Regions from separate parts of the Rahnella sp. ATs2 genome, predicted to be linked through region 1. Evidence: predicted binding sites of a transcription regulator. Region 1 holds the regulator's gene; each other region holds the start of a gene.

Evidence for each region. The regulator LexA, encoded in region 1, represses DNA repair genes until DNA is damaged. The targets are predictions, from matches to a motif close to TNCTGTATGTACATACAGNA.
Region 2: the regulator LexA is predicted to act here: its motif matches at 1,098-1,117, upstream of dinB (DNA polymerase IV).
Region 3: the regulator LexA is predicted to act here: its motif matches at 1,463-1,482, upstream of rmuC (DNA recombination protein RmuC).

Annotation. Positions count from the first base shown of each region.
Region 1 covers NZ_JBLYPL010000001.1:28,212-30,486, reverse strand. The annotation lists gene dinF (MATE family efflux transporter DinF) at 1-335, opposite strand, end outside; gene lexA (transcriptional repressor LexA) at 634-1,242, opposite strand; gene ACJY2G_RS00110 (diacylglycerol kinase) at 1,362-1,730, opposite strand; gene plsB (glycerol-3-phosphate 1-O-acyltransferase PlsB) at 1,861-2,275, shown strand, end outside.
Region 2 covers NZ_JBLYPL010000002.1:253,225-255,499, forward strand. The annotation lists gene dinB (DNA polymerase IV) at 25-1,083, opposite strand; gene dpaA (peptidoglycan meso-diaminopimelic acid protein amidase) at 1,365-2,090, shown strand; gene ACJY2G_RS02870 (class II glutamine amidotransferase) at 2,061-2,275, opposite strand, start outside.
Region 3 covers NZ_JBLYPL010000017.1:18,463-20,737, reverse strand. The annotation lists gene udp (uridine phosphorylase) at 1-640, shown strand, start outside; gene ACJY2G_RS17955 (DedA family protein) at 840-1,367, shown strand; gene rmuC (DNA recombination protein RmuC) at 1,525-2,275, shown strand, end outside.

The DNA.
Region 1 (2,275 bases):
ACACCGGCCAGCACCGCCAGCAAAAAGGGCTGCACAAAAGCACGTGCCAGCAACTGATTGTCTTTTGCGCCCAGCGCCTGTGCGGTCATGCCGGTGGTGCTCATGCGCAGAAACAGCAGCATCATGAAGAGGAAAGTCGTGACCATCGAACCAACCGCCACACCACCGAGATAATCGGCACTGTCGAGATGACCGATCACTGCGGTATCCACCAGACCAAGAAGAGGCACCGTGATATTGGAAAAAATCATCGGTAACGCCAGCGTCCAGAGTGCTTTATCTGCGGGGCTTAGAAAGGTGTTTTTAAATGATTGTCGCAGGGAATGATGTTGCATAGAGAATCTCATGCCGGAGGTTCAGGTTATGCCCAAAATGACATCGCCCCGAAAGGGGCGATGATGAGAGAAACGCATTTCTCTTTGAATTCACATGGATGCCAGAGGCGGCCGCCATCCATATTCAATTAGTTTTAGTTTTCTATTTCTGACCCGGCAATTGCTGACTCAGCAATTTCTGACCGAGTAATTCGAGTTGCAGGAAGGCGGCAAGTAAGAGAATCCCGATGAGCTGACATGAGTCAGTGATTCGGGTGAACGCACGCAGCCAACGCGTCTGCAGCTCGAAGTACGAAGGTCAGATCCAGTTGCCGTTACGGATGACGCCTACGGCTAGCCCTTCAATACTGAAATTCTGTTCGCGCAAATCCACCACGATCGGCTGGAATTCGCTGTTCTCAGGCAATAACTGCACCACGCTGCCCTGCTTTTTCAGGCGTTTCACGGTGACTTCATCGTCGATACGCGCCACGACAACCTGGCCGTTACGCACATCCTGCGTTTTATGCACGGCCAGCAAATCGCCGTCGAGGATACCAATGTCACGCATCGACATACCGCTGACGCGCAGCAGGAAATCGGCGCTCGGCTTGAACATCGCTGGATCAACCTGATAATGCCCTTCGATATGTTGCTGTGCCAGCAACGGTTCACCGGCGGCAACGCGGCCGATCAGCGGTAAACCTTCTTCTTCTTCCATCAGCAGACGGATACCACGAGATGCACCGGAGACAATCTCGATAACGCCTTTACGTGCCAGCGCTTTCAGGTGTTCTTCCGCCGCATTGGGAGAACGGAAACCCAGACGCGATGCAATCTCTGCGCGAGTCGGTGGCATACCGGTGGTGGAGATATGATCGCGAATAAGGTCGTAGACCTCTTGTTGTCTGGTCGTTAAAGCTTTCATTCCGCCCCCTGGTTGTTTATACAGTCTTGCTGTGAGTATATACAGCTAAACGGTCAATGAAAACCTAAGATTGAATAAAAACAGGGCATAACGGTGATTCCTGGAATACAGATTCCAGATCAGAACCATCGCGGCCAAAAGATACTGACCCAGACAAAAATCGCCAATATGATGGTCAGAAGTACGGCAGCAGAACCGATATCTTTTGCCCGCCCTGAGAGCACGTGAAACTCAGAGCCGATACGGTCAATCGCGCATTCCACCGCACTGTTGAGCAACTCGGTGACGCAGACCAGCATCACGGAGCTTACAAGTAAAATGCGTTCAACCGTGCTGACATCGAGCCAGAAAGATAACAAAATTAACGGGATAGCCACGCTGGCTTCCTGGCGAAAAGCCGCTTCGTTCTGCCATGCGGCTTTCAATCCTTTCCAGGAATATCCGGCCGCTTTATAAATTCGGGTAAATCCAGTGACTTGGTTCGCCATTTCGGGTACTGATCCTTGAAGGGTTGTCCTTAAAAGTGTGCCGTATTTTAGCTTTTATATGACCACAGATCTCCACGGATCTTTCTGGTATCCTTGCGGCGAAATGGCTAACAAGAGGCTTCACGTTTTTATGTCAGGTTGGCGTAGACTTTATTACACATTATTGAATTTACCACTCTCATTGCTGGTAAAGAGCAAGGTCATACCTTCAGATCCGGTTACCGAGTTGCATTTGGACCCGACGCGCCCGATTTTGTACGTATTGCCTTACAACTCCAAAGCAGACTTGCTGACGTTGCGTGCGCAATGTCTGGCAGAGAATCTGCCCGATCCCCTTATTCCGCTGGAAATCGACGGAACGCTGCTGCCAAGCCATGTTTTCATTGCTGAAGGCCCGCGCGTGTTCTCGTATTACACGCCGAAGCAGGAATCCGTAAAGCTGTTCCACGACTATCTGGATTTGCACCGCAACAATCCGGATTTAGACATCCAGATGCTGCCGGTTTCCGTGATGTTTGGTCGTGCGCCGGGCCGTGAAGGTCAGG
Region 2 (2,275 bases), on a different contig from region 1:
AGACAGTTTGAAGGATGACGGGGATCATTCCCAGGGAAGAAGAAGCTGCCGCTCGATTTGGGGATCTTGCAACGTCACATGCAACCCCACCAGCCTGACTCCCCTTCCGCCGCGCCGCTGTTCCCAGGCATCACGCGCGACTTTCAGTAAATCTTCTTTATTCAGCACCGGCCACACGTGCTCCTGCGTGGTCTGCTGGAAATCATGAAATTTGAGTTTTACACCCTGTCTCGCAATGCGCAGATCCGGACTGACGCGGCTTAAGCGCGTTTGCAGTTCGGGGTACAAACGTTCGATCAGCGCCACGCACTCTTCCCAGCTGTGAATATCTTCGGCCAGCGTACGTTCCACACCGACGGATTTACGCAACCGCTCGGGGGAAATCTCACGCTCATCAATCCCCTGACAGCGTTCCCACAACACGCGTCCAAACTTGCCAAAGCGTTTGAGCAGTTTCACCAGATCGTAACGCTGTACATCACCGCAGGTGATCAACCCCTGCTCCTGCAACCGCTGGGCGGTGACTTTGCCGACGCCGGGGATTTTGCTCAGCGGCAAATCTTGTAAAAACGCGTCCACTTTATCGGGCGTAATCACAAACTGGCCGTTGGGTTTATTCAGGTCTGAGGCGATTTTTGCCAGAAATTTTATCGGCGCAATGCCCGCAGAAGCCGTCAGATTGATTTCATCGAAAATGGCCTGGCGAATTTCAGCGGCGATAAGTGTGGCGGAACCATTGCATTGGGTGGCGTCGGAAACATCCAGATAAGCTTCGTCGAGTGACAACGGTTCGATCAATGGCGTATAACGCGCGAAGATTTCACGAATGTGGTTTGACGCTTCTTTATAGGCGTCCATTCTGCCGGGAATGACTTTCAGATGCGGGCAAAGTTTCAGAGCCATGCCGGTAGGCATTGCACTGTGTACGCCAAATTTGCGGGCTGGATAATTGGCGGTACTGATGACGCCACGGCGGTCACGACTGCCGCCGATAGCGATTGGAATATCGCGCAGGGTAGGATCGTCGCGCATCTCGACGGCCGCGAAAAAGCAGTCCATATCCACATGAATGATTTTACGCATAGCCCTCCCCCAATGACTGTATAAGTATACAGTTGAGTGCGGAGATTTCCAACACAGAAAATGTTGGTTAATTTCGCTTAATTAATCACCATTCATGGCAAGGTAATAAATTTCCGATTGTGAAATTCATTATTCATTATTTGGTGATTGCTAAAAAATTAATCAGTATTAATATGGCATCGTTTCAGACAGGCAGTACATAAGAAGAAAATCAGTGGCGGTCTTACAGGCAGTTCCGCTGTAGACACAATAATCGACATTATTACCAAGCAGGATTTAGAATGATCAGAATCGCGCTGTTTCTTGCGATGCTCCTCAGTTTGCCTTTATTTACAGCAAATTACGCCGTGGCCAGCGATGCTGTCCCGGTCAACGCGACGCTTAAAAAGCAATTGTTAGGCGCTCCGGTTTATATCCAGATCTTCAAACAAGAACGTAAACTCGAATTGTATGCCCAACTCGACGGCGAATTTCGTCTGATCGGCAGTTACGGCATCTGCGATTTTTCCGGCGGTTTGGGAAATAAACGTCGCGAAGGTGATTTCAAAAGCCCGGAAGGTTTCTACAACGTGGATATTCACCACCTGAAACCTGACAGCCGCTTTTATCGCGCCATTAACATCGGTTTCCCCAATGCTTACGACATCTCGCAGGGCTATTCAGGTAAGTATCTGATGATCCACGGAAACTGTAAGTCTATCGGTTGCTACGCCATGACCGACGGCTACATGGACGAAATCTTTACCTATGTGCAGGCGGCATTCCAGTTCGGGCAGCGTAATCTGCAGATCAGCATTTATCCGTTCAAAATGACCGATGCCAACATGAAGGCGCACAAAAACTCAAGCTACTACAGCTTCTGGAGCCAGTTACAACCGGGATATGCGTACTTTGAGAAACACCATCAGCCACCGAATGTTGTGGTCACTGACGGTAAATATGAAGTGCTGCAACCGTTGTCTAACACCCCGCTGTCCTCACAGCTGGCGTTCGCCCCGATGAAATAACGCGAACTCACCTGGGGCAATCTTGTTCCAGGTTTCGTTTGCGGTCAGCGGTTGCGTGGCAATCACGGTGACGACATCATTCGGTGTCGTCTGCTGCTGAAAATCAATTTCCACATCCTGATCCAACAACGTTGCCTTTCCGAAAGGCGCCCGCCGCGTGATCCAGTGCAAATTCGTCGAGCAGT
Region 3 (2,275 bases), on a different contig from region 1:
GGTTCGTCTGGCTTCCCACCGCGAATTTACCTCATGGCGCGCTGAGCTTGATGGCAAGTCTGTGATTGTTTGTTCAACCGGTATTGGTGGTCCTTCGACTTCCATCGCGGTTGAAGAACTGGCGCAACTGGGGATCCGTACCTTCCTGCGTGTCGGCACCACCGGCGCTATCCAGCCACACATCAATGTGGGTGACGTTCTGGTGACTACCGCCGCCGTTCGCCTTGATGGCGCAAGCCTGCATTTCGCCCCAATGGAATTCCCAGCGGTCGCCGATTTTGCCTGTACCACCGCGCTGGTTGCTGCGGCAGAATCCGCAGGCGCTGCCACGCACATTGGCGTGACCGCGTCTTCTGACACCTTCTATCCGGGTCAGGAACGTTATGACACCTTCTCCGGCCGCGTTGTCCGTCGCTTCAAAGAATCGATGAAAGAGTGGCAGGAAATGGGCGTCATGAACTATGAAATGGAGTCCGCCACCTTGCTGACCATGTGCGCCAGCCAGGGCCTGCGCGCCGGTATGGTTGCCGGTGTGATCGTGAACCGTACGCAGCAGGAAATCCCTGATGCGGAAACCATGAAGAAGACCGAAAGCCATGCGGTGAAGATTGTTGTAGAAGCGGCTCGCCGACTTATCTGATTTCCCGTCATCCTTTCTGCAACTCGAATGATTTAGGGAAAGGATCGGATTATAAAGAAACTACATCACATTGATGGGCTGCCACTGGCGGCCCATTTTTTTGTCCTGTTAAGCAGATCTGTTAAGGTCATGTTAGTAATGCGTCTGGAATAATTGATCAATTCCCGCTCCGTATCTCTGATAAAAAGGAACTGCATTTTTGACTGTTCATGATCTTCTCGATTACACCACCACCTTTATCCGCGCGCATCAGGTGTGGGCTGCGCCCATCGTCTTCTTTCTGGCTTTTGGTGAGTCTCTGGCCTTTTTGTCACTGCTCCTTCCTGCGACCTTTATCCTGCTGGGATTGGGCGCGCTGATTGGCGAAACCGGTATTCCTTTCTGGCCCATCTGGGCCGCCGCCGCTGCGGGTGCTTTCTTTGGTGACTGGCTTTCCTATTGGGTCGGCAACCATTTTCAGGACAGAGTGGGTAACTTCTGGCCTTTCTCACGTCATCCGCAAATGCTGGTGCGCGGTCATGCTTTCTTTGACAAGTGGGGCATGCCGGGCGCGTTTATCGGTCGTTTCTTTGGCCCGCTGCGTGCTGTTGTGCCGCTGGTCGCGGGGATTTGCGGTATGCCGCAAAAATATTTTCAGATTGCCAATGTGACGTCGGCGCTTATCTGGGCTTTCGGCATTCTGGCGCCTGGCGCTTTTGGCATTCAGTGGCTGAGCCGCTGGTTTTGAATCCTGCTCCCTGTGGCTGACCGCCGCAAGGGGGCAAGTACAGAGAAATTCCCTTTTGGAAGACGTCTCGCAAAGGCTCAATGCAACAGAAAATAGACTGGACATCCATACAGCCTGACATTACCTTGGCCGCAAGAGACTTCAAGAGGGAAATCGTGTGGATATCAGCATTCTGACTGCTCTGGCAGCGGCGTTAATTGGCTTACTGGTGGGGTGGCTTGTCGCCAGTTTGCGACAACAGCAACAGCAAACGGAGTACGAAACGCAGCGCCGTTTGCTGGAACAATCGCTGGAGCAGGTTAAAGCGGAAAATGATACGCACAAAAGCGAGCGGCTATCGGGCCAGCAGCAACTGCGTGAAGCTGAACTTGAGTTGAGAAAATTGCATAGCCTGCAGGCCGCCAGTCAGGAAAAGCTGCAACTGCTGGCGCACTGGCAAAACGAGTGTGAACAGCTTAATCAGGAACTGCGCGCACAGCGGGAAATTAACAGTGCGCAGGAGGCAGAATTGCGTGAGGTTTCCACCCGTCTGGATGAAACCCGCATGGCGGCTGAGGAGAAGCAGCGTCTGCTGATCAACAGCGAACAGCGTCTCAGCAGTCAGTTTGAGAATCTGGCGAACCGGATTTTCGAACAAAATGGCCGTCGCGCCGACGAACAGAATAAGCAAAGCCTCGACAAATTACTGCTGCCGTTGCGCGAGCAACTCGACGGTTTCCGCCGTCAGGTGCAGGACAGCTTCGGGCAGGAAGCCCGTGAACGGCATACGCTGGCCCACGAAATCCGCAATCTGCAACAGCTGAATGTCGAGATGGCGCGTGAAGCCGTCAACCTGACCAAAGCGCTGAAAGGTGACAACAAAACGCAGGGCAACTGGGGCGAAGTGGTGCTCAGCCGCGTGCTTGAGG